4 regions of the Frankia sp. Mgl5 genome follow, and region 1 is predicted to be linked to each of the others. Evidence: riboswitches for the same ligand, from Rfam matches in the RefSeq annotation. Region 1 holds a riboswitch; each other region holds the start of a gene.
The links. A riboswitch is a leader RNA that binds a small molecule or an ion and turns the genes downstream of it on or off. The one in region 1 is predicted to bind cyclic di-AMP.
Positions count from the first base shown of each region.

Region 2: another riboswitch for cyclic di-AMP. It lies ahead of MXD62_RS06205 (peptidoglycan-binding protein); the one in region 1 lies ahead of MXD62_RS22930 (transglycosylase family protein).
Region 3: another riboswitch for cyclic di-AMP. It lies ahead of MXD62_RS05665 (transglycosylase family protein); the one in region 1 lies ahead of MXD62_RS22930 (transglycosylase family protein).
Region 4: another riboswitch for cyclic di-AMP. It lies ahead of MXD62_RS34200 (C40 family peptidase); the one in region 1 lies ahead of MXD62_RS22930 (transglycosylase family protein).

Region 1 is NZ_JALKFY010000675.1:46,536-53,574, forward strand. Features, by position in the region: gene MXD62_RS22920 (DUF3151 domain-containing protein) at 1-196, opposite strand, end outside; gene MXD62_RS22925 (transglycosylase family protein) at 1,127-1,870, opposite strand; gene MXD62_RS22930 (transglycosylase family protein) at 3,267-3,950, opposite strand; cyclic di-AMP (ydaO/yuaA leader) riboswitch at 3,957-4,204, opposite strand; gene fbaA (class II fructose-bisphosphate aldolase) at 5,751-6,785, opposite strand.
Region 2 is NZ_JALKFY010000008.1:92,480-99,518, reverse strand. Features, by position in the region: gene MXD62_RS06235 (hypothetical protein) at 1-992, opposite strand, end outside; gene MXD62_RS39645 (response regulator transcription factor) at 1,104-1,760, shown strand; gene MXD62_RS06225 (hypothetical protein) at 1,896-2,129, shown strand; gene MXD62_RS06220 (DUF5134 domain-containing protein) at 2,126-2,782, shown strand; gene MXD62_RS06215 (LppP/LprE family lipoprotein) at 2,913-3,515, shown strand; gene mce (methylmalonyl-CoA epimerase) at 3,632-4,057, opposite strand; gene MXD62_RS06205 (peptidoglycan-binding protein) at 4,302-5,081, opposite strand; cyclic di-AMP (ydaO/yuaA leader) riboswitch at 5,357-5,570, opposite strand; gene MXD62_RS06200 (NAD-dependent epimerase/dehydratase family protein) at 6,134-7,039, opposite strand, start outside.
Region 3 is NZ_JALKFY010000007.1:126,867-133,905, forward strand. Features, by position in the region: gene MXD62_RS05650 (response regulator transcription factor) at 1-62, shown strand, start outside; gene MXD62_RS05655 (cell wall metabolism sensor histidine kinase WalK) at 143-1,672, shown strand; gene MXD62_RS05660 (SDR family NAD(P)-dependent oxidoreductase) at 1,810-2,700, shown strand; cyclic di-AMP (ydaO/yuaA leader) riboswitch at 3,072-3,248, shown strand; gene MXD62_RS05665 (transglycosylase family protein) at 3,261-3,638, shown strand; gene MXD62_RS05670 (MFS transporter) at 3,943-5,514, shown strand; gene ppc (phosphoenolpyruvate carboxylase) at 5,576-7,039, opposite strand, start outside.
Region 4 is NZ_JALKFY010000827.1:71,583-78,621, reverse strand. Features, by position in the region: gene MXD62_RS34215 (MurT ligase domain-containing protein) at 1-888, shown strand, start outside; gene MXD62_RS34210 (type 1 glutamine amidotransferase) at 885-1,637, shown strand; gene MXD62_RS34205 (PHB depolymerase family esterase) at 1,736-2,404, shown strand; gene MXD62_RS34200 (C40 family peptidase) at 3,453-4,403, opposite strand; cyclic di-AMP (ydaO/yuaA leader) riboswitch at 4,565-4,771, opposite strand; gene MXD62_RS34195 (hypothetical protein) at 5,490-5,879, opposite strand.

The DNA of each region.
Region 1 (7,039 bases):
ACGCCTCCACCGGGCGCCCGGCGCGCAGCGCGTCCTCGGCGAGGACCGCCCAGCCGAGGCTGATGGCCGGGAACCGGGCGGCGACCGTGTCCGGCGTGTCGCCGGCCCGCAGCGCGTCCGCGGCCGCCGCGTCGGAGGGCAGCAGCGTGGGCGGCGGGCCCGACAGGAGGTTCTGGTTCGCGGGCGGTGTCGTCATGACCTCATCCTGCCCGACGCCGGAGCCGTTCCGGGGTCGAGCCGCCCGCGGACGGCCACTGAACGGCCACGGACGGCCACTGAACGGCCACGGACGGCCGCGGGCCCCGCCGGCATCGCGTCGGCGCCCCGCCGGTGTCGCGACCGGCATCGTGCCGCCGCCGGCCCTACTTCTCCTGTGTCGGTTGATTTCTTCCGTAGTCTGTCTGTTGGTTTTTAGATTTCTGCTTGACGGCAATCGAGGGCCGGGCGGACCACGGCACGGGCGCGGAGGCGAGATCGGGACCAGCCCGGGACCACGGCGCCCTCGTGGAACCTCGTGCCAACGAGGCATAGCCCGACCTGCCAGACGGTCATGAGGACCCGGCGCCCGTCATCCGGAGGTACGCGTGGCCGCCGCAGGTCCGGCGCCGTCCGCCGTCCTGGCGGGTGGCGACGGCGATGTCAGGGGCTGTGCTCCGCTGGGCACCGCGGTCCCGCCCGGCCCGGCCCCACGCCCGGCCTGGTCTCGCTGCGGGTGGGCGGGCGCGCACGACGCCCGGCCCGGCGACATCCAGGCCCCGAGGCGCCTTGGCATGGACGCCGCGCGACGTCCCGCCGTGGCACCGCAGGTCGTCAGTGCCGAGCCGTGGCAGCCGCCAGCCGCTGACGGCGCTGTCAGCCGCTGGGAGCGGATGCGGGTGCCGGCCGTCGGTCGTGCCGCCAGCCGGCTGACGGCGCTGTCAGCCACTGGGGGTGCTGTCGACGGTGTGAGGGCGCTGCCGGCCGTCTCAGGGCGTGCGGACAGCTGTCGACGCTGTCAGCTGTCGGCAACGTCCGCTGACGCCGCCGACGTCGGCCGTCGACGGTGGTGTCAGGTGAAGCCCGGCGCTGCCGGGATGCCCGGCGGGTGGTCCGGTGGTGCTGTGTGTCCGGCGGCGCTGATGGTGTCTCAGCCGTTGACGGTGACGTTCCACAGGTTCTGGCCGACCACGCCGGGCTGACCGTCACTCACTCGGGTGAGGTACGAGTAGAGCGCGGCGATGCCCTGCGATTCCGGGCCGAACTTGCCGTCGACGGTCAGGACGAACCGGCGGTCGCGCATCTCCGCCTGCCATATGAAGGCGTCCGCGCGCACGTCGTCGCCCATACCGACGTTCAGCGCCTCGCCGCCGAACTGGCCGCCGACCTCAGCCCGAGCGCGCTCGAGCGTCATGGGCGGCTCGGCCGGCGTCAGGGCCTGGGCGATCACGTCGCCGCCGGCACCGGACGACGCCGGCGCCGGGCCGTTCCTCGTGAGGCCGAGCTTGCTGGTGCAGCCGGGCCATGGTGACCAGCCGCGGCTGTCGTACAGCTTGTACGCGGCCTCGTCCTGCATCGCGGGAGGAGCCTGGTCGGGTCGGCCGGGGTAGCCCAGGCCCGTCCAGGTGCGCTGGTCGAACTGGTAGGCACCGTAGAAGCCGTTGCCGGTGTTGATGGCGTAGTTGCCGCCCGACTCGCACTTGCGGAGCTTCGCGAAGTCGTCGGCAGTCGCCGCTCCCGCGGGAGCGGCGGTCACCGCGAGCCCGGTGCCGACCAGCGCCGTCACGGCGCCGGTGGTGCGCAGGACCCGAGTCGCGGTGGACGGTCCCTGGGTCGCTCGGTGCCTTCCGCCACGGCCATTGGAACGGGCGGGAACACGATCATGCGATCGCATCAGAGTCCTTCCCGTCGCCTACGGGGTGAGCTGTCGGGTTCGGGCTGGAAGTTGCCCGGTCGGCGCCGCTGGCCCGGAGCCCGTCCTCGCGGATCGGTGTGCTCCCGGCCGCATGTTTCGCCGGCTTAACCCCTAGGACGCCGGGGGGCGTCCGGATGGTGGGTCCCCCGCTCCTGCCCGATGTTGTCCGTGCTCGTTCCGGCCATGGGGACGGGGGCAGGACTCGGCGTCCGTCCGCATGGCCTCGCCCGGGGAGGCGAGTGGGCGGAACTGTAGCGAGATCTAGCTAGACGGCGCAAATTCGGGCGGCTAGTGGGGGATGCGAAAGGACCACATCGGAGCTACCCGAATGGGCTGATTGACGTGTGACGTAGCCGATCGTGACGAGAAGCACTGATCCAGATGACGTTACCGCCAGGCCGCGGACGGCTGTCCGCCGGGGTGGGTCGGGCCGCGTGCCGTCGCGTCTCGACGGCTCCTCTAAAAGTACGTTTGTCGTTCGTTTGTAGTTTTTTCCTAGATAATTACGTTCTGTATATCTAACGTGACTAGATGGAGATTGATGAGTTGTGGGCCCGGGGGCACGGGGCGGGGCGGAGGGAGGACCTGCACGGGCGACGGGATCGGGCTGGCCGTCCGCGGTGGGCGTGTCCCGGCCTGTGCGGGACACGCCCACCTGCCGGGATCACCGGCGTGGACGGCTCCTCCTGCGGCCTGGGCCGGAGGAGATCATGCGGCGGGCTCGACCTAGCCGAGTCGGCGGCGGGTCGCGCGCCGCGGCGACTTGGCTGCCGGAGGGTTCGTCCGATCATCGGGTGGATCACGGATGAGAACACGGCCCCCGGCATCGGGACTTCGACGCAGGCTTGCCGCCTGAGTCCGTACCGCCTCCCGTGCCGCGCGGATCGTTGGGGCGATCCGCGCACCGCCCCCGCCCGCACGGCGGGGTCTGCCCCGTGCGGGCGGGTCGTACGGTCCTGGCGCCGGCGGGTCTTCGCTGCCGACGAACCGGGGCGACGCAGAGTGCCGAGCTCGTGCTGGTGGGGGAATCGCGGTTGCGACAGCACGTGGTCAGCCGCGGGCGGGATGTCCGGGGACACACCGGCTGGGCGGAGTTGGAACACGGATGATTCGCCGGCGTCCGGTTCGAGGGCCTGAGTCCTTGGAGGGATGGCTCACCGCGACGGGCGCGGGTGGGAGGCCTCATCCGGGGGAAGGACGCCTTGCGAAGGGGGCTCGACCGGTGCGTGGGGGCCACCGCGACCGGGCGGCGGCGTGGGGGCGGCCGTCAGGAGGGTGCGGTGGGTCGGTTCAGGCCAGCGGGGGAGCGGTCGCCGCGTGCGGCGGTGGCCGTCAGACGGTCCGGCTGGTGACCGAGTGCGCCGGTCGGCAGGCGTCAGCCGAAGGTGGCCGCCCAGGTCTGCGGACCCAGGACGCCGTCCACCACGAGGCCGCGTGCGGCCTGGAAGTCACGCGCCGCGGCCGCGGACCGTGGTCCGTAGCTGCCGTCGACCGTGAGGGGGTAGCCGAGGGAGGTCATCTTGGCCTGCCAGGAGCGGACTTCGTCGCTGACCTGGTTGACCATCGACGCGGTGTATGTCCGCGTCAGGTTTGGGACGCCCGCGGCTGCGGGCTGGGCGACCAGCGAGGTGCGCTCGGCCGCTCTGGACGCCTGGACCCCGGCGCCTGATGACGACGCGCCGGGCAGGAGCTGCTCGGAGCCCATTCCGCTCCCGCAGACCGGCCACTGGCCGAACCCGGAACGGAGTGCGAGTTGCAGTGCCGCTGCGTCCTGCACGGCGGGCGGAGCCGTGTGTGGCAGCCCCGAGTAGCCGAGGCTGCGCCAGGTGCCTGGCGAGAACTGGTAAGCGCCATAGTAGCCGTTACCGGTGTTCGTCGTGTAGTTACCGCCGGACTCGCATTGCCGCAGACCTTCCCAGGTCGTGGCGGCGTTGGCCGGCTGGCTCAGGGCGAGTGTTCCGCCGACCGCCGCGGCGATGACGGGGACGGAGACGAGAGTGCGGGCCCGGCTGCGGGTACTGCTGCGGCGTTGTCGGCCACTGGTACGTGCGTCGGACATGCGTGAGTTTTCCTTCCCCACGCCTGCGAGGTGAGCTGTCGGGTTCGGGCAGGGAAAAAGCCCGGCCGCCAAGTCAGGAACTCCGGAAATCCTGTGCCTTCGGCAACGGAGGACAAGATTCCTCCTCGTGTCGTCGGCGTTAGCGGCTTCACCCCAAGGTCCCCAGAATCGGCGACCGGGTATTGGTTCCCCCGCTCCTGCCATCGGGTTTCTGTTTCCAACGGATGGGGGCAGGGATTCGGCGTGCCACCCGTCGGGTGCCCGGCCTGTCTCCGGGCACGGCGAAGACCATAACCACGCCGTCAGGTCGAATGACAAGCACTGAATGCCTCAGGTGAAAAAGAGCACACCGCCCGGTGGCTGCTTGAGGTTTGATCGTGGTGCTGGTATCGCGCGCGCATGCGCGCTCATTAACTTGGCGACCGCGTCGTGGAGGGTGGTTCGTACCGACAGATCACACTGGTGAAAGATCGTTACCATTGGGCGTGCTGTCGGCAATCGAGCCGAATATGAGAGAAGGCTACCCGCGGCCGGCCAGGCCGTCATCAAGCGGCTAGAAAATTCATATCTTCGTGCTGATGTATGCCCGCATGCCGTGATGTGTGAGAAACGTAACTGTAACTATGAGTTAACTTGTTGGGGTACTTCTGTGACTGCTTGCGGGGTGGTGGCCCCCCTCGGGGTCGGGTCGGTACGTCCCGTTCGCCCCTCGGATCGATCTTGGTTGAGATGGGTCCGTGTGTGTCTCTCGCCCGTGATCGGGCGATCGCGTGGGCTGTCTGGTGCCTCTGTGCGTGCCCCGAAGTAGCCCCGTTCGGGCGGGAATCCGAGCTGTCCCGCGGCCCCGCGGGCGGGGTGGCGCGCGGTTCGGCCACGGGTGTGCGTCTCGGGACGGGCCGGGAGAGGTATCGCCGGGGCGCACGAACGGGTGCGCTCGGGACGCCACGGGGGGCGCTCGGGTCGCCGCGGCAGCAGCGTTCGGCGCGCGGCGGCATGTGTCGGCATGTGTCGGGTAGGACGCATCGGGGCCGCTGAGACACATAGGAGCCCACGCGAACACTGCGTCCGGTGCGAACTCCGATGGGTCGTGCGCGTGGTCTCAGCAGGCTTTACCCGATCCGCAACCCGTGAGGGGCCTGTGGTGGGCTGTGGGCTTCGGAGTGCCCTGGGTTGGTATGGGCGCCGATGTCGCGCCGACCACCCGCACGATCTTCATGAGGCCTCGCCGGGCGGGCGACGCCTCACATCCACTTCGATGGGTGCGCTTCCGCATGGATGTGAGCGGGTGCACACTCTGTTCCGAGTTGGCGCCGTGTGCTCCGCTGGGCACCGCGCGTCCACGATAGCTTTGTGTGCCTATTTGGGCACTATGCGTCCCAGGTTTCATTGGGTGTCCGGATGGCACTGAGCGTCCCGGGCGGCATCGGGCGGCATCGGGCCTCCCGGGCGGCACCGGGCGAGGCGCCCCGTCCCGGGTAACGGTGCGTGTCCCGACGGGTGCCTCATTGTTTCCGGGAATGTGGTCCCCCGGGCGCGCGGCGCTCAGGGGGTTCCGGTGCCGCCGTCCGCGGCCGCGGCCGGCGGCCGCCCGAAGAGCAATGAGGAGACACGGCGTCGGGACATAAGGAGAGCGGAGCCATGGAGCGGAGCCATGGGGAGAACAGTGCCGCGCGCGGCCGAGGGCCACAGCCCGGGACACATGGACTCCGCCGGGCATAGGAGTACTCCCGGGGACAGACGTCCCCGGGAGGGAGAGGAGCGGATCAGGTGACCGTCGGGCCGTGAACCGGACGGGGCCGGTCAGACCCCGATCGACCGGCCGGCGGAACGCAGGTCGTCACAGGCCTGGGCGACCCGGGCGGCCATGGCGGTTTCGGCGGCCTTGCCGTAGGTGCGCGGGTCGTAGGCCTTCTTGACCCCGACCTCACCGTCCACCTTGAGGACACCGTCGTAGTTGCGGAGCATGTGGTCGACGATCGGCCGGGTGAACGCGTACTGGGTGTCGGTGTCCACGTTCATCTTGATGACGCCGTAGTCGAGCGTTTCGCGGATCTCGGAGAGGTCCGAACCACTGCCGCCGTGGAAGACCAGGTTGAACGGCTTCGCGTCGGCGGCCAGGCCGAGCTTCTCGGCCACGTACTGCTGACCCTCGCGCAGGATCGAGGGTCGGAGCTTGACGTTCCCCGGCTTGTAGACGCCGTGCACGTTGCCGAACGTCGCGGCCAGCATGTAGCTGCCCTTTTCTCCGGTGCCGAGAACCTCGGCGGTGCGGAACATGTCGCCGGGGGTGGTGTAGAGCTTCTCGTCGATGGCGCCTACGACGCCGTCCTCCTCACCACCGACGACACCGATTTCGACTTCCAGCACGATGCGCGCCGCGCGACAGTCGGCGAGCAACTCGTCGGCAATCTTGAGGTTCTCCTCGAGCTCGACCGCCGAACCGTCCCACATGTGGGACTGGAAAAGCGGGTCGCGGCCCTGCGCCACACGCTCCTTCGAGATGGCGATCAGCGGGCGGATGTAGGTGTCCAGCTTGTCGGCGGGGCAGTGGTCCGTGTGCAGCGCGATGTTCACCGGGTATGCCTTGGCGACGTGGTGCGCGTATTCGGCGAGCGCTTCCGCGCCCAGCACCATGTTCTTGATGGTCGTTCCCGAGAGGAACTCGGCGCCGCCGGTCGACACCTGGACGATTCCGTCGCTGCCGGCTTCCGCGAAACCCCGGAGCGCGGCATTGAGGGTCTGCGACGAGGTCACGTTGATGGCGGGGTAGGCGTAGGCGTTCGACTTCGCCCGGCTGAGCATCTCGGCGTAGACGTCTGGGCTGGCGATGGGCATCGGTGGAACTCCTCGAAAGGTGTAGGGACGCCGCGGCCGGCTGGCGGCACACACCGCCCGCGGGCCTTGGCGCCGGCCGCGCCGCCGAACCCGCCACCGGATCCCTGGATCCCCATGAGTCCGGTCGCGCCCGACGCGTGCCGACGGCAGGTGTAGGCCGAAGGGTATGCCGTCGCGCGCCTCGGACGGGTGTGGTTCCACGCGACATCGCCGGAAGGCGGCTGGATGTCTCCTCCCCGCCCGCCGCGCCCGGC
Region 2 (7,039 bases), on a different contig from region 1:
TCCTCCGGGGGGAGGTCCACCACCTGGCCGTGCAGATCCACCAACACCTCCGTGTCCGGCTGGCGGCAGGTGCCCGGCTGGCGGTAGTAGACCTCGAGGGTGGCGTCGCGCAGCAGGTCCCGCAGCGCCGCCCGCACCGACGCCGGTGTCGGCGACCCGATCTCCCGGCCGAGCCGGTCGGCGGTCGTCGTCAGCAGCAGCCGGCGGCGGGCGCCGACGGCGAGCAGCACGACGGGGGAGACGATCGACGCGGCCCCCTGCAACGCGACCGCGTCCTCGATGCGGCCCAGCCCGGGTTCGGCCATCAGACCCGGGTAGGTCACCGCGGCGACGAGCGCCACGAAGCCCGCCGAGAGCAGCACCGGCCCGGCGACGACCCGCTCCAGGCCCCGCGCCGTCCGGATCCGGGCGACCGCCAGCAGCACGAACGTCACGGGCACCAGGACGTAGAGGACGAGCAGGACGTCCAGCGCCGCCTCGAAACGGGCCCGGCCGACGAGCAGCGGCGCGGGCCACAGCACACCGTCGGTGAAGCCGTTCCAGGACGGCCGGGAGATGACGACCGTCAGCACCTGCCCGCCCAGCAGGATCACCGCCGCGGACGTGACCCACCACCGGTCGGCCCGGCCGCGCAGGGTGTTCCCCGGGTAGAGCAGCAGCCCCCAGGCGTAGGCCACCCAGTAGGCGGACTGGCCGAGGACGGCGATCAGCGGCAGCGGGCCGACGTCCCAGCTCATCAGCCAGGTCAGCGGGCAGCACAGGCCGCCGAGGGCCAGCAGCTCCCCACACCGGCGTGACGACGGGTCGCCGCGCAGCAGCATGCCGGCGACGACCAGCGCCACCGCCACGCCCACGTTCGGGACGGCGGCCAGCCGGTGGCGCTCCCAGTACGGCCACCCGGCGGGAACGGTCGCCGCGGCCACGAGCAGCGTCGTGGCCGTCGTCGAGGCGGCGAGCCGCGCCGTCGCGGAACGCCCGGAGCCGACCGGCATCCGTCAGGTGTACCCGGGCGAGCGCGGGGTTCCTACCGGATGTTCCCCGGAACGGCCCCGGGTTATCCCGGTGCGTGACCGGGCCGTCCGGGGGACGTGAGAAGATCCGGTGTGCGTGTTGCGATCGCCGAGGACAGTGGGCTCATCCGGGAGGCGCTCGGCGTTCTGCTCGCGACCATCGGGATGGAGGTCACCGCCTCCGTGCCGACCGGGACGGAGCTGCTCGCCGCCGTGCGCGACGCCCCGCCCGACGTCGCGATCGTGGACATGCGGATGCCCCCGACCAGGACCAACGAGGGGCTGCTGACGGCCCGCGCGCTGCGGCGGGCGCACCCGGGGATGGGCGTCCTGGTGGTCACCGCGCACGACGACGACCCGTTCGCCGCGGACCTGTTCGCCGGTGGCGCCGCCGGCATCGGGTACATGCGCAAGGACAACATCACCAACCGGCAGGCGTTGAAGGACGCTCTCGAACGGCTCCGCGAGGGGCAGCCGGTCATCGACTCGCACCTCGCCGCGCGGCTGCTCGCCGGCTACCCGCAGTCGCAGCGCCTGAGCGGGCTGTCGGAGCGCGAGCGCCGCATCCTCGAGCTGATGGCCCAGGGCCTGTCGAACAGCGGGATCGCCCAGCGGGTGCACCTGAGCCCGAAGACGGTCGAATCCCACATCGCGAGCATCTTCACCAAGCTGGGGCTGCGGCCGGAGCCAACCGAGAACCGCCGGGTGCTCGCCGTCCTGGCCTGGGCGGACGCCGCCCGCCACGGCTGAGCCCGCCCGCCACGGCTGAGGCCGCCGCCAGCCTGCCGCCGGTCACCCGCCGGCGCCTCGGTGGGCGGATTCGGTCGGCTCTGCGGGCCCGACCGCTTACACTCAGATGATCTTATCGTCGTCGTGCGAGGTGCCATGAGCGGGTCGGACGCCCTGAATCGCGTCATCACGTTCTGTGGGAAGTGCAGCTGCGGCTGCCCGGAGCTCTACATCGACCACCACGCCGCGGCCGACCGCCGGGTCGTCCTCACCGACGACTTCGGCCAGCGGATCCAGATGAGCATCGAACAGCTGGAAGTCATCGTCGACGAGGCCCGGGCGGGTCGCATCAGCTCGCTGGTGGCCGCCGAGCTCGCCGCTGGGGGGTGACCCACCGCCACCCGGTGGCCGCGGACCTGGTTCCGCTGGCCGGTCCGCTGGCCGTAGCCGCCGGCGTGGCCTCAATCATCGTCGCAATGATCCACTTGTGGCGGATGCGCGCCCTGTTCCGCCGCCCGGTGGCGGCGGACGGGCCGCGTACGCACGCGTCCGCCGCGGACGGCTGGATCGAGGGCGGGCATGTGCTGGTCGCGGCCGGGATGGCGGTCATGTTCACCGGCCCCGCCCGGCTCGTCGGCTCCTGGCCGTTCCTCGCGCTGTACCTGGCGTTGACGGCGGCGCTGCTCGTCGGGCTCGTCACCCATCCCCGGTGCAGTGCGCCGGGCATGTGGTCCTGCTGTGCGCTGCTCGTCGTGGAGGCGGCGGCGATGGCGTGCATGTCCGGGGCGGCCTGCGTCGCCGGCTGGCCGCTGCGCACCGACGGGGCGATCGGCGCCTGGTGTGTCGTCATCTTCGGCGGGGCGTGCCTGGCGGCGCTGGCCGGCCCGTCGGCGCGCCGGTTCGCCGCGCCGCCGCCGGCGCGCCCGCCCGTCCGTGAGCTGGCCGCCCGGCTGATCCGGACCTTTCCGGAACCGGTCGTCCCGCGCGGATCTCGACTGATCATGTCGGGTGGAATGATCCTGATGCTTCTCGCCCGTACCTGATCGCCCGCTCCCGTACCCGTCGGGTGACCTGCTCCGAAACCGCGCATTCCACTCCCTGAGCGGGCGGCGAGCCCGAAGTGCGCCTACGGTCGGCCGGTCGGCAGATACGAGGCCCAAGGGGGCGGTCGCCATGCGTCGAGTCGTGTTCATCTCCGTACTGGCCGCCGCGGTCATCTTGAGCGGGGCGGCGTCTGCGATGTCCGCCGCGCCGACCGCGGTGCAGTCACCCCCGGCCGCCACACCGGGCGCCGCGCGCAGCCCGGGTGCTGTGGCCGGTTCGGGTGCTGTGGCCAGCTCAGGTGCCGTGGCCAGCCCGTCAGGCCCGGGCGGCTCGGCCGTCGTGGCCGGTTCGTTGAGCCTGGCGGAGGCGTCGGGCCTTGTCCGCGGCCGTGGTTACACACCGATCACCACGGACGGCTACGAGCCCACCCACGATCTCAGCGTGATCGTCGGTCGGCTGTCCACCTCGGTGGACGGCCATCCGCAGCAGGCCTTCTTCTTCCACCGCGGCCGGTTCGTCGGGACGGACGCCGTCGCGAGCGCGAGCGTGCGGTGGGTGTGGTCGACCAGCGAGGTGGTGGCGCTGCAGTACGACCTGTACCGCCCGGCGGACCCGATGTGCTGCCCGAGCGCGGGCGCGGCGAGCGTGCGGTTCCGCTGGAACGGCACGTCGGTCGTGCCGCTCGACCCGATCCCGACCAGCAAGTGGACCGCCGCCGAGAGCCGCCGCTGACCAGCGACGCAGTGCCGGTGAGACCGCCGGCCGGTGGGACCGCCGGCCGGTGGGACCGCCGCCGCGGCCGGGCCCGGGTCAGCCCCGGGGCCCGGCCGCGGTGGTCCCGCCGGAGGTCAGTGGCCCTCGGCCGCCTCGACCAGCTCGGTGAGCACCCCACCGAGGCCCTTCGGGTGCATGAACGCGATCCGGCTTCCGGATGTCCCGTGCACCGGCGTCTTGTTGACCAGGTCGAACCCGGTGACGGTGAGCGCCGCCAGCGCCGCGTCGATGTCCGCCACGCCGTAGGCGATGTGGTGGATGCCGGGGCCCTTCTTCGCCAGGAACTTCCCGACCGGGGTGTCCGGGCGCACCGGCTCGAGTAGCTGGACGTAGGAGCCGCCCGTGTCGCCGTGGTGCACCAGCAGCATCGCCTCGCGCACGCCCTGCGCCTCGTTCGTCTCCTGATGCGCGACCTTCAGGCCGAACGCCGCCTCGTAACGAGGGATGGCCTCCTCCAGCGAGGCCACGGCGATCCCGACATGGTCGATCCTGGTCAGCACAAAAATCGCTCCTGCCTCGTGGACGGGCGGCCCTGGTCGCGTCCTGCCTGGCGGGCCCAAACTCCGAGCCTGCCCGGATCCGGCCCGGCGGTCCACTGAAGCGGCAGGTCGGCCGTGTCGGGCGCGCCACCCTCGCCCGGCCACGGGCTTGGCCGCGCCGCCCGGTCGCCGCCCGGTCGCCGCCCGGCACCGGCGTGCCCGGGCCGCGACGTGGACGGCTCGACGGCCGCGCGCCGCCCCTGGATCAGGCGAACAGCTTGTCGTGGGTGAGCGGGCCCACGACGCCGTCCGGGACGAGGCCGTTCTTCTTCTGGAAGTCGACGACCATGTGGTTGGTCTGCGGACCGAACCGGCCGTCGATGGTGATCGGGTAGCCGATGTCGGTGAGCCGCTTCTGCACCAGCGCCACGTCCCAGCGGACGCCTTCGACCCCGAGCCGCATGTAGCCCGAGCTGGCGGGCGCCGGTGCCGTCGCGGCCGTCGCGGCCGTCGCGGCCGGTGTGGCGGCCGAGACCGTCCGGGTGCCGGCGCCGCCGCCCACCGCGGCCGCCGCCGCGGCGCCGCGGGACAGGTACTTCACGTGCATGCCGTTCTTGTAGGCGCTCCAGGCACCGATGCCCTGGCTGGCGCACACCTGCCGCGCGGCCCAGGCGTTGACGTTCGGGTCGTAGAGGTTGCGGCTACCGACCCAGCTCGAGTGCGCGCGCATGTTGATCTGCCAGAGGCCGCGGGAGTCCTCACCGACCGTCGCGTGGGCCGTTGTGTTGCCGCCCGACTCGGCCAGCGCCACCGCGACCCAGGTGCTCAGTGGAATCCCGCGGCAGGACGGCAGGCCCGCGTTCTGTGCCGCCTGCGCGATGGTGACGTCGGAGACGGTGGCCGCGCTCGCCGGGCCCGCGGTGAACATCAGTCCCGCCGACGCGCCGATGACGCTCGCCGCGGTGACCACGGCGGCACGGCCTCGCCCGGGTCCCCGTCCGGAGGTGTTCGGACGGCTGGACCTGCGGTGCTTTCCATGCGACATCTAAGAATCTCGTTTCTGCTATGAAGAACAGAGCTTCTGAATGTCCGGATGGGAAATTGATCCGTACACGGATCAAAAAGTTACGGCAACGATTCGCCCGGCGAGGGAAGCATGGCTCAGTGCGCCGGCGTTCTGTCGGCGTAAAAGTATTCCGGACCTGGTGGGTCTAGATTTCCTGCGTCAACCCCGGGATGCGGGCACTGTGCGGCCGCGGCGGCTGCCCGAGGGACGGGTGAAAGGCCCGCCTGGGTGATCCAGACATGCGTGCGTACACGACGATCCTTCCCGTACGCCTGCGAGGTTAGCTGTCGGGTTCGGGCCGGGAAGCCCGGTCGGCCTTTACCGCATCTGCGGCGAGGACGACTTCACCCCGAGGACGGCCGCCCGTGCGCGGGTGGCCGTCCGGAGGAACGTGGTTCCCCCGCTTCTGCCCTGCTGATCGCTAGGAGGGGACGACGGGCCTAGGGCAGAACTCGGCGTACGGCCCGTCGCTTGCTGCGAGCCAGGACACCGTAACGAACTACTAAGGGTAGTCGCAAGTACCAATTTTATTGGTCGGACGGCGCATCCTGGTCACGGTATGCACACAGGATCGAGATCGAGACACTCCGAGTAGTAACCGGCGACGCTCCGGCCCGGATTGGGTCACCCAGCGCATGTCGCGGAAGGCGTCCGTTCGCCGGAGCTCATGTCGGCGTCTGGCGGCTGGCAGCTAGCTGTAGAGCGTGATCACCTGATCGGGGCGACCGTCGACTGATCCGAGCCCCTCAGCCCCCAGTCCCACCTCCCAGACGATGTGTGGCGGGTGAGTGAGTCCATGGACTCACTCACCCGCCACGTTGAACCGGAGTTGAGGTTTGGGTTGCGGCTGAGGGGCGCGGGACGCCTCGGAGCGCGGGCTTGGGGGGATAGCCGAGGGCTAGTGCTGCAACGGCACTTGTGATGCCCGTGGTAGATGATCTTGGTTGTGGTGGTGGAGTCGTGGGCGGCCGAGCTGGATGATCTCTGCGGGCGGATCGGAGGCCGGTTCGGTCGGGCGCGGCCGTGGCTCGCTAGGCGGATCTTGTCATGGCCTGGGCGGTTTCGATCAGGACGTCGTCGAGGGGGGTCGGCTTGAGATCGAAGGTCCGTGCGGTCAGCGTGGCATCCAGGACGGCGGGCCGCTGGTAGAGGTACTGCATCTCCGGAACCTCCGCCATGATCGGATCGGAGCTGGCCAGGTTGTGCAGGTCGAGCGGTGACATGTTGACCAGGTGGGGGACGGGCGAACCGGTCAGATCCGCGAACCGCACCGCTATCTCGCGCACCGAGCCGTCGGAGACCGGGGGCACGTGCCAGGCCCGCCCCCACGCCTGGTCGTCTCTGCTGACGGCGACGAGGATGCGGGCCACGTCGCCCGGGTACCCCCAGCTGTGCGCCGCGTCCAGGTCCGCGGGGACGTGGACTGCTTCGCCGGCCAGCACGGAGGGCGCGACCATCAGGTTGAACATCGACACCGCTCCGGGGCCGATGAAGTCGCCGGGTCGCACCTCGGCGAAACGGATCCGCCCCTGTTCGTGGGCGGTGATGGCGTCCTGCCACATCTGTGCCCGGACCCGGCCTTTGATGGTGGTCGGCGACAGGGGGAGGTCCTCGGTCATCGCCCCGGAGACGGGGCCGTACCCGTACACGTTGCTGAGATTGAGGTAGCGCGCGCCGCTGCGTTCGGCTGCGGTCAGCAGCGCGGCGGCCAGCGCCGGAGTCTCGGTCGGCAGCCTGTCGTAGGCCGGCGATGCGCAGTTGAAGAGCGTGGCGGCGCCCTGGGCCAGGCTGGTCAGAAGGGCGGCGTCGCTGGCGTCCGCGGTGATCCGTTCGACGAGCGGGTGCTCCGGCCCGCCGCCGCGCCGGCTGAGTATGCGCACCCGGTCACCGGACTCGGCGAGCAGCTGTGCGGTGGCTGTTCCGGAGTGGCTGGTTCC
Region 3 (7,039 bases), on a different contig from region 1:
CCCCGCCGGCGCTGATCCACACGGTGCGCGGGGTTGGCTACGTGCTGCGCCTGCCGCGGTGAGACGTCCGGCCCCGCCCCGGCGCGTCCTGCACCGCGTCCTGCACCGGCGCGTCCTGCGTCGGCATCTCGTGTCCTCGCGGGTGGTCTCTTTGCGGGCACGGTTGCTGTTGGCCCTGGTCGGCCTGCTGGCGCTCGGCCTGGTGCTCGGCGCGTTCGGCACCCGGAACGCCGTCGAGTCGTACCTGCTCGGCCGGCTGGACCGGCAGGTGCGCGACGCCCACCCGGTGATGGAACAGACCCTGCTCGGCGGCGACACGGACCACATGCCGTACCACCACGACGCCGACGACCGGGCGCCGCGGTTCGGCACCGCGTTCCTCGTCGGCACCTACGGGGCGCTGTACGACAGCGCCGGCCGGCGGGTGGCCGAGACCAGCCCCGGCCCGAACGGCCCCGCGGCACCGACCCGGCGCCCGGCCGTCACCCAGAGCATGCTCGCCACCGCCCCGGTGCAGCCCGACCTGGCGACCGCCCCCCCGCGGACGGTCCCCGCCGAAGGCGGCGGGGACAGGTTCAGGCTGCTCGCCGAGCGCTTCGGTAACGGAGACGTGCTGGTCGTCGCGGTGCCCTTCGCCGAGATGGAGACCACTCTCGACAACGTCACCAGGATCGAGATCATCGCGAGCACGGCGATGCTGGTGGTGCTCGCCGTGCTGGCCTACGTCATCATCCGCCTCGGGCTGCGCCCGCTGACCCGCATCGAACAGACCGCCGGCATGATCGCGGACGGCGATCTCACGCGACGGGTCACCGACACGGACCGCCGCACCGAGGTGGGACGTCTCGGGCTGGCCTTCAACACGATGCTCACCGAGATCGAGGCGTCTTTCCGCGCCCGCGAGGCCTCCGAGCGGCGCCTGCGACGCTTCGTCGGGGACGCCAGCCACGAACTGCGCACCCCGCTGACGTCGATCCGCGGCTACGCCGAGATGTTCCGCAGGGGAGCGGCAAGCCGACCCGAGGACCTGGCGATGGTCATGCGGCGCATCGAGGAGGAGTCGGCCCGGATGAGCGAGCTGGTCGACGACCTGCTGCTGCTCGCCCGCCTCGACCACCAGCCCGACCTCGAGCGTGAACCCGTCGACCTGGCGGCCATGCTCCGTGACATCGCCGCCGACGCCCGCGCCGTCAGCCCGGGACGGACGATCGAGGTCGACGCCCCGCCGATCCTCGAGGTGACGGGGGACGAGGGACGCCTGCGCCAGGCCGTCGGGAACCTCGTCCGCAACGCGCTCGTCCACACCCCGCCCGAGGCGACGGTCTCCCTCACCGCCCGCGACGCCGACACGGCCGTGGACGCTGACGCCGACGCGGACGGCGACGCCGACGGCGGTGCGGCGGCCGGTGCGGCGGATGACGACCGGGAGGTCGTCATCTCGGTGATCGACCATGGGCCCGGAGTCCCCGCGGACGCCGTCGACCACGTCTTCGAGCGGTTCTACCGCGCCGACTCCGGCCGCTCCCGCGACGCCGGCGGGACGGGGCTGGGCCTGTCCATTGTCGAGGCCGTCGCCGCCGCGCACGGCGGACGGGCCGAGCACCGGCCGACACCGGGCGGCGGCGCCACGTTCCGGCTCGTCCTGCCCCGCCCCGATCCCTCTTCGTCATGAGCTGGATCGGCTCCGTTCACCGCGACCCGCCAGGCTGATCTCGGCGCGGCCGGCCGGGATCCGTCCGGCGGGCGGGATCCGTCCGGCGGACGGGACCTGCCGTGCTGGTGAGGTCTCTCGGAGCTCGTGGAGGACATGTGGTCACCTCGGCGGTCGTCATCACGGGAGCGGCATCCGGGATCGGGCGGGCGTGCGCGGAGCTGTTCGCCGCGCGGGGGTTCGGCGTGGTCGCCGTGGACGTCGACGAGGTCGGCCTGGCGGCGCTGACCCGAGCACAGTCGCGCGCCCCGCGGCCCGCCGTGGCCCCGGCGGATCCCCGGATCGTGGCGGATGCCGGTGCCGTGACGGGTGCGGATTCCTGGCCGGCGGGCGGGCCGGAGCCGCGGATCGTCCCGATGGTCGGGGACGTCTCGGTCGAGGAGACCGGGGCCGCCATGGCGGAGCTGGCGCTCGCGAGCTTCGGGCGGCTGGACGTCGCGGTGCTCAACGCCGGGATCGGCACGACGCTGCCGTGGGAGGCCCCGGGCGCGATCGACCGGCTGGACCGGATCCTCGCCGTCAACGTGCGGGGCGTCGCGATCGGGATCCGTTCGGTGGTCCCCGCGCTCCGGGCGGGCGGTGGCGGCTCAATCGTCGTGACCGCCTCCAGCGGCGGGTTGCAGAGCGAACCGGGGAACTGGGCGTACAACGCGTCCAAGGCGGCTGTGATCAACATGGTGCGGGCCGCGGCGCTCGACCACGCCGCCCAGAACATCCGGATCAACGCCGTCGCCCCCGGCCTGACCGAGACGGCGCTGACCGCGCGCCACCGCACCGACCCGGCGTCCACCGCGGCGGTGAGCCGCCGCATTCCGATGGGGCGCTGGGGGCAGCCGGGCGAGCTGGCCTCGGCCGTCTGGTTCCTGGCCTCCGCCGAGTCGTCCTACATCACCGGAACGACGCTGGTCGCCGACGGGGGCCTGACCGCGCACCACGGGGTCGTGCCTCTGCCGGCTCCGGAGGTCGCGCTGCCGACTCCGGAAATCTGACCCGGAACGGACGAAATTACGACTCGTCCGCATCAGGGGCCTGTCAACAGGTCTGGGTGGTGCCCGGACGAACGCCGGGACCATTTTCAACTTGATGCTCGTGCAACTTCTTCCCGCTTCGCGGGTCGAATTCCTGCGCCGAGGCGAGCACGTCACCCACTCTCCGTGCAATCGCTCTCGGCCATCGTGGCGGGGCGGTCACGGTGATGGGACGGTCCATTGAAGAGGAACGCGCCTGCGCGCGTGATACGCCGCCCACGGAGGATCTTCAAGGCTCCGATAGGAAATGTGGCGCTCGCCACAGAGCCTTGGCAATTGTTGGTCCGTTGTGTGTAACGTCTGCGCCGTGCTTTCGTTCAGGAAAGCGCGCACCGGGCGACACGCCGAATCCTGCCCCGCCCGGTGAACAACAAACCTCAGGGCGGGAGCGGGGGAACCAACCTTCGGGCGTCGATCACAGACGTCCTCGGGGTGAAGTCGCGTAGCGCGACCGGGTAATTCCCAGCCCGAACCCGACAGCTAACTTCGCAGGCGTGGGGAGGGGCATCACTTTGTCCGTTATGGCTTCGCGTGCTCGTAAGACCAGTCGTTCCATCCGCCGCGGCCGTGCGCTGCTTGTAGCACCGCTCCTCGCCGCCACGATCGGCGGCGGAATCGCGATGTCACAGCCCGCCAGTGCCGCGGGTCGGCCGGACGCACACCGCTTCCTGAGCGCAGTTGTGCCCTGCGAGTCCGGCGGTAACCCCCACGCGGTCAACTCGATCGGCGCGGGCGGCCTGTTCCAGTTCCTGCCGGGCACCTGGCACGGCGTCGGTGGGCAGGGTCTCCCGCAGAACGCGAGCGCCGCCGAGCAGTGGAAGCGCGCGCACATCCTGTACGCGCAGCAGGGAACCAGCCCGTGGTACGCCTCGAAGAGCTGCTGGGGCCCCAAGCTCTGACCCAGCCCCCAGGCTCTGACGCGGCCCGTCGAATGGATCTGACGCGGCCCGTCGAATGGAGCAGACAGGTGACGGACCAGCCTGGCTGAGCCTTGACTGAGCGCGACAGATGGTCCGCGGAACGCGATCGGTGGCCCGGGTGTCGACACTGACACCCGGGCCACCGGTGTTTCGGTGCCACCGGCCGCGTCGCACGAGCACGAGGAAGAACGAGCGCGAGGAAAAGAGACCTGCCGTACGCTGAACAGTCGTCCGCCCGCGCACCTGCGGCCGAGTTGGCGGCGGCCGGAGAGGTGGGTTGTCGATGGCCGAGCCGACCAGTCGCCGCAGGTTCGCCGTTCTCGCGATCTGCTGCATGAGTCTGCTGATCGTGGGGCTGGACGGCACCATCGTGAACGTGGCCCTGCCCGCACTGCGCCGGGATCTGGGTGCGTCGCCCGCGGGCCTGCAATGGACGATCGACAGCTACACCCTCGTCCTGGCCAGCCTGCTCATGCTCGGTGGTTCCACCGGCGACCGGCTCGGCCGCCGCCGGATCTTCCAGACCGGACTGGCCCTGTTCACCGCAGGCTCGCTGCTGTGCAGCCTCGCGCCCGGGCTCGGCTGGCTGGTGGCCTTCCGAATGGTGCAGGCCGTCGGCGGTTCGATGCTGAACCCGGTTGCGATGTCCATCATCACCAACACGTTCACCGACCCGCGGGAACGGGCCCGCGCCATCGGTCTCTGGGGCGCGGTGATCGGGATCAGCATGGCACTCGGCCCGGTGCTCGGCGGCGTCCTCGTCGAGACGGTGAACTGGCGGGCGGTCTTCTGGATCAACATCCCGATCGGGCTCGCCGCGCTGGTGCTCACGCACCGCTTCGTCCCCGAGTCCCGCGCGCCGAGCCCACGCCGCCTGGACCCCGTCGGACAGCTCCTTGTGATCGCCGTCCTCGCGACCCTCACCTACTCGATCATCGAGGCGCCCGCGGCCGGCTGGACGTCCGCCGAAACGCTCGTCCTGCTCGCGGTGGCGGTCGCCGCGGCGGCGCTGCTGGTCGGCTACGAGTCGCGGCGCACCGAGCCGCTGCTGGACGTCCGCTTCTTCCGCAGCGCGCCCTTCTCCGGCGCGACGGCGATCGCGGTGTGCGCGTTCGGCGCTCTCGCCGGCTTCCTCTTCCTCAACACGATCTACCTGCAGGACGTCCGTGGCTACTCGGCGCTGCACGCCGGCCTGCTGACCCTGCCGATGGCGCTGGCCACCCTGGTGATCGCGCCCCTGTCCGGCCGGGCGGTGGGGCGCTTCGGCCCGCGTCCGTCGCTGCTCGCCGCGGGTGTCGCCCTGACCGCCGGCAGCGCGGCGATGACGGGCCTGTCCCCACAGACCTCCGTCACCACCCTGATGGTCGCCTACGTCCTCTTCGGGACGGGCTTCGGCCTGGTGAACGCGCCGATCACCAACACGGCGGTCTCCGGGATGCCGCTCGAGCAGGCCGGGGTCGCGGCGGCGGTCGCCTCGACGAGCCGTCAGGTCGGCCAGTCGCTGGGCGTGGCCGTGATCGGCTCCGTCGCGGCAGCGACCGCGACAGTCGGGGCCGTCGGGGCCGTCGGCGACGGCCCGGGAGTCGGGATCGACCCCACCAGCACGGCCGCCTGGTGGGCGGTGGTCGCGGCCTGCGCCGCCGTCCTCGCCCTGGGGTTCGTGACGACGGGCACCTGGGCCCGGCGCACCGCGGACCAGACCCGGTCCCGCCTCCTGACCACCCCCGCCCCCGGGCAGGCCGCCACCCCGCAGGAGAGGACCCGGCAGGTTGCCACCCCACCGGCCGCGACCCCACAGGCTGGGAACCAGCAGGCCGCCCACCCGGTGACCGCCGAACCGGAGCCCAGCCCCTGACCCGCCACCCGCCCAGCCCCTGACCCGCCACCCGCCCGGCCCCGCGCCCGTGCTCTGACGATCAGCCCGTGTTGCGGAGGCCGGCGGCTATTCCGTTGATGGTCAGCAGCAGGCCGCGGCGAAGCTGAGGGTCGGCGGTGTCACCGGCCGCCCTGGTGCGGGCCAGCAGGGAGACCTGCAACGCGTGCAGCGGGGCCAGGTAGGCGTCCCGGACCAGCAGCGTGTGGCGCAGCACCGGCGCGGTCTCGAGCAGGCCGGCCTGCCCGGTGACGGCCAGCACCTCCCGCACCGTCCGCTCGTGCTCGTCCCGGATGACGTCGAACAGCGCGGCCGTGGCCGGGTCGACCAGCGCCGAGACGTAGCGCTGGGCGATCGCGAGGTCCGACTTCGCCAGGGTCATCTGGACGTTGCCGAGGAACGTCCGGAAGAAATGCCACGAGCGGTACATCTCGGCCAGCTCCCCGCCCGCGCCGGCCTCGCGCGCCGCCGCCAGCCCGGAACCGACTCCGAACCAGCCGGGCAGGATGATCCGCGCCTGCGTCCAGCCGAACACCCAGGGGATGGCCCGCAGGTCCGCCAGCCCTCCGGAGCCGCCGGGCCGCCGCGAGGGGCGGGAGCCGATGTTGAGGTTGCCGAGCTCCTCCACCGGCGTGGCCGCCAGGAAGAACGGAACCAGGGCCGGGTCGGCGACGAGGGAGCGGTAGGCGTCCTTCGCCGCGTCCGCGACCGCCGTCATGGTCCCGTTCCAGCCGGCGAGCGCCTGTTCGGTGAGCCGGGAGGTGCGGTGCAGGACGGACGCCTCCACCACCGCCGACAGGGTGATCTCCAGGTTCTGTCGGGCCAGCTGCGGCAGGATGTACTTGTCCGAGATCACCTCGCCCTGTTCGGTGACCTTGATCGGCCCGTCCAGGGTGCCGAACGGCTGGGCGAGGATCGCCTCGCCGGAGGGGCCGCCGCCGCGGCCGACCGATCCGCCGCGGCCGTGGAAGAGCCGCAGCACGACCCCGTGCGCGCGGGCGGTGTCCCGCAGCTCACGCTGCGCCTTGTGGATCTCCCACTGGGACGCGGTGATGCCGGCGTCCTTGGATGAGTCCGAGTAGCCGAGCATGACCTCCTGGAGGTCACCGCGTGCCGCGACCAGCGCCCGGTAGGACGGGTCGGCGAGCAGCCGGTCGAGCAGCGTCCCCGCGGCGCGCAGCTCGGCGACGGTCTCGAACAGCGGCACGAACCCGATCCGTGCCCACGCGACCGCCGGCACCACGGGCCCGTGACGTTCCGTGCCGCTTCCCGGGCCGCTGGACGTCCCCGGTGGCCGGCCGAGGCCGACCAGACCGGCCTCGCGGGCGAGCACGGCGACGGCCAGGATGTCGTCGGCGTCGCGGGTCATCGAGACGATGTAGCTCTCGATGACGCCGTCGCCGTACTGGTCCAGCGCGTGGCGCACCATGGTGAGCAGCTCGAGGGTGCGCGCCACCCGCTCCGGCAGCGGCGGCGGGACGGCGCCGAGCAGCGGGCGGCGCCCCGC
Region 4 (7,039 bases), on a different contig from region 1:
CCCAAGGTTGCGCGAGCGATCGAGCCGCGGGTGGTGCTGCTGCTCAACATCTCGCGCGACCAGCTCGACCGGTCCAACGAGACGCGACGCATCGCGGCGCTCTGGCGCGAGCTGGGCGCTGACCTGCGCGACACCGTCGTCGTGGCGAACGTGGACGACCCTCTTGTGGCCTGGTCCGCGATGACCTGGTCCCGCCAGATCTGGGTGTCGGCGGGGCAGAACTGGACCGCCGACGCGATGGTGTGCCCGCAGTGCGCCCGGCTGCTGCACCGCAACGCCACCGGCTGGTGGTGCGAGTGCGGCCTGGCCCGGCCGGAGCCGATCGTCTCCGTCGCCGGGCTGGGTGAGCTGATGTGGTTCGGGCGGCGCATTCCGGCGCACATCGACCTGCCGGGGCGGGTGAACCTCGCGAACGCGGCGATGGCCGCGGCCGCGGCGCGCGAGTTCGGCGTCGACGTCGAGGACGCGCTCGCCGCGATGCGCGGCATCGGTGACGTGCAGGGCCGCTACCAGGAGGTGCCGCTGGGCCCCGACGGGAAGCTGGCCCGCCTCCTGCTCGCGAAGAACCCGGCCGGCTGGGTGGAGATGATGGAGCTGCTCAACTCCGCCCCGCCACGTCCGGTGCTGATCGACTTCAACTCGCAGACAGCGGACGGGCGCGACCCGTCCTGGATCTGGGACGTCCCGTTCGAGCGGCTCGCCGGCCGCCAGGTGCTCGTCACCGGAGGCCGCAAGGAGGACATGAGCGTGCGGCTCGCCTACGCCGAGGTGCCCCACACCGTGCACGCCGACGCCGAGGACGCCGCGACCGCGGCGAACGACAAGGCGCTGGACGTCGTCGCGAACTACACCGCCTTCCGCGATCTGCTCGTGCGGACGACCCGGTGAGCCGCGAGTCGGCGACCCGGATCGCCCTGATCTACCCGGAGCTGCTCGGCACGTACGGCGACGGCGGCAACGCGATCGTGCTCGCCCAGCGGCTGCGCTGGCGGGGGCTGCGGGCGGAGATCGTCGAGGTGCCGGCCGGCGAGGTGGTCCCGGCCGACTGCGACATCTACCTGCTCGGCGGCGGCGAGGACGAGCCGCAGATCCTGGCCGCGGACGGCATGCGCCGCAACCGTTCGCTCTCGCGCGCGGTGTCCGGGGGCGCGGCGGTGCTCGCCGTCTGCGCCGGCTACCAGGTGATCGGGGCGAGCTTCCCCGCCGGCAACGGCCGGGTTCACGAGGGCGTCCACCTGGTGGACATGGAGACCCGCCGCTCGTTCGACCCGCCGGACGTCCCGCCGCCACCGCGCGCCGTGGGCGACATCGTGGTGGAGCCCGACCAGCGGCTCGGCCTGCCGACGCTGTACGGGTACGAGAACCACGGCGGGCGCACCCGCCCGCTTCCCGGGTCCCGGGGCATCCCGCTCGGCACGGTGCGCCTCGGCGTCGGCGACGGCACCCCCGCGCGCACCGACGGCATCGTGGACGGGAAGGTCATCGGCACCTACCTGCACGGGCCGGTGCTGGCCCAGAATCCGGCCCTGGCCGATCTGCTGCTGACCTGGGTGCACGGCCGGCTGGCGCCGCTGGACGCGCCGGTCGAGGCGGACACGCTGCGCCGGGCGCGGGCGCGGGCACTCGCCGGCGGCTGAGTGGGCGCCCGCGGACGGCTGGGAAGTGCCACCCGACGTCGTCCCGCCCGGGTCCGCGTTGACGCGCTGGGCTGAATCCGGCGATTTCCGGGGGCCGGGTGTGGTTCGGTTGGATCGTGGCGTCGAATCCCCTTGCCGGCTGGTGGGGCAAGAACAAGAGAAACGTGATCATCGCCGGGGTGGCACTTGTGGCCATCTGGTGGCTCGTCGCGGCCAATGGCCGTCCCAAGGTCGAACGGGTCACAATCCCGGACGGCTATCCGTCAGCCGACCGGGAACTGCTCGTTCAGGCACCCTCCAAACCGAATGACCCGTTGCCCCTGGTAATCATCCTGCACGATGACAATACGGATGCGAGTTCACTGGAACATGACAGTGACGCGTCGTCGCTGGCGAACCGCCGTGACTTCGCGCTCGCCTTCCCGGAGGCGGTCGCCGGTACCTGGCGACTCGACGACCCGAATGGAGCGGACCAGCAGTACCTGCGCGACGTCGTCCGCTACATGGACGAGGAACGCACCGACATCGACCTGAACCGGATATACGTCTGGGGTATCGGGGAGGGTGCGCGGCTCGCCCTGCTCGCCGCCTGCTCGCCCGGCCCCCCCGTCTACGCGGCGGTGGGCGTCGTGGGACAGTTCGAAGCGGAGCCCGGCCCCACCTGCGACAACGTCACCCAGCACGGGCGGGTTGCCGAGACGGACTGGGACAAAAAGGTCAGCAGCACGTTGTGGGACTTCTCCCGCGACCTTCGCCGGAAGGTCTGACCCAGCTCGGTTCAGTGCACTGACCAGACAGTTCGCGCTAGTAGCAAAGAACTAGTCATTTAACGGATTGGCCGGCCGCCGGCCCCGCCGGGGACGGCTTGCTGGCTATTTCGGGGCTTGCGCCTGCCGCGGTGCTGTGTGTGGGTTGCGGCCCTGTGTGCCCGCGTCGCCGGGTCTCTGGTGGGTCCGCGGCCCTGTGCGTGCCGCGGCCGTGCGGGCCGAGGGCCCGGCGCGGAGGTGCGCGTTCGCCGCGCGGAGGGGTCCTTCGAGTTTTCCCGGAGCCCCGGCCGCCGCACCCCTCGCGGGGTGGAGCGGCCGGGGCCCGAGCGGTCCGTCGACGTCGCCGGGAGGGGGGGTAACGGCCCCGACGGACCAGTGGGCGGCCGGAAGGTTTGAGGGGGTCCGCTGGCCGCCGGCCCGATGGGGGGGGGATCGGACAGACGGCCAGCGGAGTCCGGGGCCTTCCGGCCGGACGGACGTCAGATGGGGGGGATCTGACGTCCGTCCCACCGGAAGGATCTCGGATCGGTGGGGAGCGGTTGGCTTTCGGGTGAGCTGGTGCCGGGGAGCTGGCTGGTCCGGATGGGGGTGTTGCTGCCCAGTGGTGGCAGTCTGGCCGGCTAAAGCTACATCTACGCTACTTATGCCGAAGTAGAATGATGTCGCAACGGCCTACCGTTCATGGCCGTATCGGTCAGCTCGTCGATGGCGCCACGTGGCGGAAACATCACGGAAGGTGGCGAAATCTGCCCGCAGCAGAGCTACTCCGGACATTCCGCAGCACAGATGTTCTGAGCAGACGCGACACCGGCGGTCCGGTACAGGGGACCTGGTGAACTCCGGAAGACCCGCCGGGCCGAGGTTGATCCCGACAACCCCGACCCGGCGGCGGAGCCGCGCGCGACCGGAGGGGGAGATCGCGCTGCGGCTCGTTCCGGGGGACGGGGCGTCTGCGTTCGGGCAGCCCCGTCCGAGCGGTGCGTGGGCTTGTGGAACGATCGACGTCGAGAACAGCCAGTCTCCTGGCTGGGTCGTGGGCCTGCCGTTCTCAGGTGACGCGGCCGACCAAGTACGAGGTCGTGTAGATCGTCTGAAGCTTGACGACATCACCAGTGCGGGGCGCGACCCACATCTTGCCGTCGCCGGCGTAGATGCCCATGTGGTAGATGTTGCCGGGGCTCCCGAAGAAGATCAGGTCGCCGGGCGCCTTGTTGTACTGGGAGATATGGGTGGTGGCCGCGTACTGCTGGTCGGTGGTACGCGGCAGGCTCTTGCCGAGCTGTCGGTACACGTACTGCACGAGCCCGGAGCAGTCGAAGGAGTTGGGGCCCTCGGCGCCGTAGACGTACGGCTTGCCGGCCTGCAGCGAGGCCAGGTAGACGGCCTTCTCGCCGAGGGTGTTGGTCGGCAGGTTGACGCTGACCACCGGGGTGTTGACGTTCACGCCCGTGCGGTCCGCGCTGCGGGAGGCCTGCGCGGGCGGCGGAGCCGGGCGGACGTGCAGTGTGGCGTCGTTCTCCGAGTGCGCCGACTGGAGGGCGTCAGTGCCGTCGAAGATCGCCGTGACGTTCGTGGTGGTGAGCACCTTCGCGGTGTACGACGCGAAGCCGCGGTCGTCCGTCGTCAGGTGCAGGAAGGTCGCCCACCCGGTCGGCAGCTTGACCTGGACCTTGATGAGCTGGTCCGGGATCGGGGCCTGGGTCTCCTCGTTGTAGAGCGAGAAGCCGATGTTGACGGGCTCGTCCGCGTTGACCGTGACCTCGGGGTTCGTCACGCGCAGGCCGACGTCGATCTTCGACGAGAGAGTCGGCGCGGAGATGTCCGTGGTGGCGTCGAGAACGGTGCCCGAACCGCCGCCGGTAGCGGTGGCGGCCTGGATGGCTCCGTCGACCGCCAGCCGGGACCCGATCTGGGTCGCGAGCGTCATCGGGGCGGTGTTCGTGCCGTCGTCCAGCGCGACGTCCGAGTTGACATCCTGGGCGCACCCGGCGAGCGCCACCCCGGAGACCGCGACGGTTCCGGTGGTGATGGCCGCGACGGTACGGGCCCTGGCTCTGGCTCGGCTGGACGCCGTGGGGGCGGACGGCGCACGGTGGCGACCGCGCCCTTCCTGCCGGCGTCTCTCAGCATCAAGCTGCACACTTTGCGCAGACAACGTTGCGTTCCTTCCCGTACGCCTGCGAGGTGAGCTGTCGGGTTCGGGCTGGGCTGCCCGGTCCATAGCGCGACCTTCACGCGATGGACTTCACCCCTAGGCCAGCGCCGTGTCGTGGCGCCAGCCGGTGGAGGTGGGTCCCCCGCTCCTGCCCGTGGTGACGACTCGGAGGGGACACCAGGACCGCGGGCAGGATTCGGCGTTCGGTCCGGTGTTGTCGTGACGTCGGAAGCGAGACTAGTCCACACGGATGGTGCGGGTAAACACTAGTCCTCCTCAACTACGTCGAGTGTGCAAAGAAGTGCCCCTTGCGGCGCCGCATCTGCCCAGGTCAGGAGGGGTGCTGAGCCTTCGGTCACGTTTTTGGACGCCCACACGAGGATCACGTCCCAACACGTTAGGTGACCAGAACTTCCTGGCTTGCGCGGGGGTTTCCCGTACCGGCCGACCGGGCTGGGACTACCCGCGGAGCCCCTCGCGGCCCCGGTTCGCTCCGTCCCCGGCCTGTCTCTTCCCGCCTCGATCCGGCGGCCGCGGACGACCGCGCGGCCCGATCCCCAGGACCCCTTCGCGGTGCTCCTGGGACGTGAACGGATCGACGCGCCGCCCGCGGGCAGGCGCCCCCCGGAAGCTCCGCCGGGCCTCGCTGCCGCCGCGCACCGACCTGGCACCGGGCCCCGAGTTCCGCGGGCCTGGCCGGCCAGGCCCGCGGAAGTTCGCCAACTACCGGATCGGGCCAGTCGTCGTGAGCGTCCCGCTCGCCCTTTGGGGGCCGAACCCGGCCTGATCGCGCCCCGAAAGGGCGAGGCGGACACCAAACGGCGAGGTGGACGCCCATGGGCGGACACGCGAACCACCCGCCACCAGGCCGGGCCAGAGGCCAGGGGCTGAGAGGAGGAGGAGCGTTCGACGCCCGGCGGGGACCGCCGCTCAGCGAGCCCGGCCGTTGCGCCGGGTCAGGAAGCCGGAGCTGTTGAGGACCTGGAGCTCGATCTCGAGCTGCTTCACCTCGGGCGGCAGCGAGCGGTGGCTGCCGTGCAGGGCCTCGACGGCCGCGCGGGCGTGCTCGGCCAGGTCGTCCAGGGCCTGCTGGCGCTGGCGCATCCGCGCCCGCTCCTCCTGGATGGTCCGGACCGTGTCCTCCTGCCACTGCCGTGTCCGGATGAGGTGCTCACCGGCGTCCGCGGCCTGGCGCTCGGCATCCTCGAGCCGGCTCAGCAGGGCGTCCAGGGCCTCGAGCCGGCTCGCCAGCTCGGCCATCAGGTCCTCGCGGTCGGGCAGTACTGAGATCTCGTGGTGCCGCGGGCGTGGGTGCGTCATGCCCGGCTCCGGCGGCTGGCAGCGGCACCGGGCCGGCCCGTGGGCGTCGCGGCGCGGTCCGGCAAGGCGTGGGATGTGCGCCACCACGCCACTCGCGACCGTCGCCGAAGTTCCGACACGGTTGGTTACGTTAGTCGACGCATCGGGTTTCCGGCATGCGGTCGGCTGGATCCGGCCGTCGGCCAACAGACGGCGACGGAGACGGGTGTCGCGTATCGGGTGTCGACCAACGGATACCCCTGCCTGTGCGGGATCAACCCGACTTGCCGCGCGGGCGGACGACGTTCGGACTCGATACCCACAACACCCCGTACCGCCACGGGATGCGGCCAGAGGCGTCGGAAGCGGATTCGGCCGCTCCCGGCCGCGGGTCTCGCCGACGATGATGGTTACTGTGAGTAATATCTCTGGCTTCGGTGTCGGCTGTGTCGCGCGCTCCGGCGCCCCGGCCGGGCGCGGCATACGCGGTATACGGAGCGCGATTTCCGTTGATCGGATGGAACGGGCTGTCGGGCACTGCGGCCACCATCGGTGAGATCGTCGGACAATCGAATCTGGCGGCGCGAATCTGGCGCCTTCCCGATCTCCAGCCGGAACGGCTACGCGCAGCGCTGATCGGATCGATGGCTATCCGATCGGCTGATGGCCGCTTGGCGGGTCCTCCCCGCTGGGCTGATTCGGCGTGATCTCCCGCCTGTTCCTGGTGAGTCGTACCGCCGCGCCGGGAGATCGATCCGACGACCTGCGTCGGACGGCCCGAGACCAGAGCTGTGCGGCGTCGCAATGACCGGTCGCCGGCGCGGTTCCGCGGTCGTGAGCGGGTCGACGCGAAGCCAGGGAGCGGCCGCGGAGCCATACGGAGGGCGAGTTCCGTTCAGCAATCCTGGTGGTGCACTGGATGTTGTTCCAGGCCCGGTGGGGGCGTCGAACGGCCGGTCCCCTCCCGTGATCGGATCGACGTTCACCGGGCATTTCCGCGGCTGCGGGATATGACCTTCGGTCGGGCCGCTGCTTCCTCGGCCGGGTATGGGCCGAATGGCCTCCGGGCTCGTGGGCCTGAAGGCCTTCGCCGGCGAGCGGTCGAGTCGGCGCGGTGCCTGCCTCCGGTCTGACGGTGACGCAAGGTCATGGCCGCGGAGGGCTCGGCCGTCGCCCGGAGC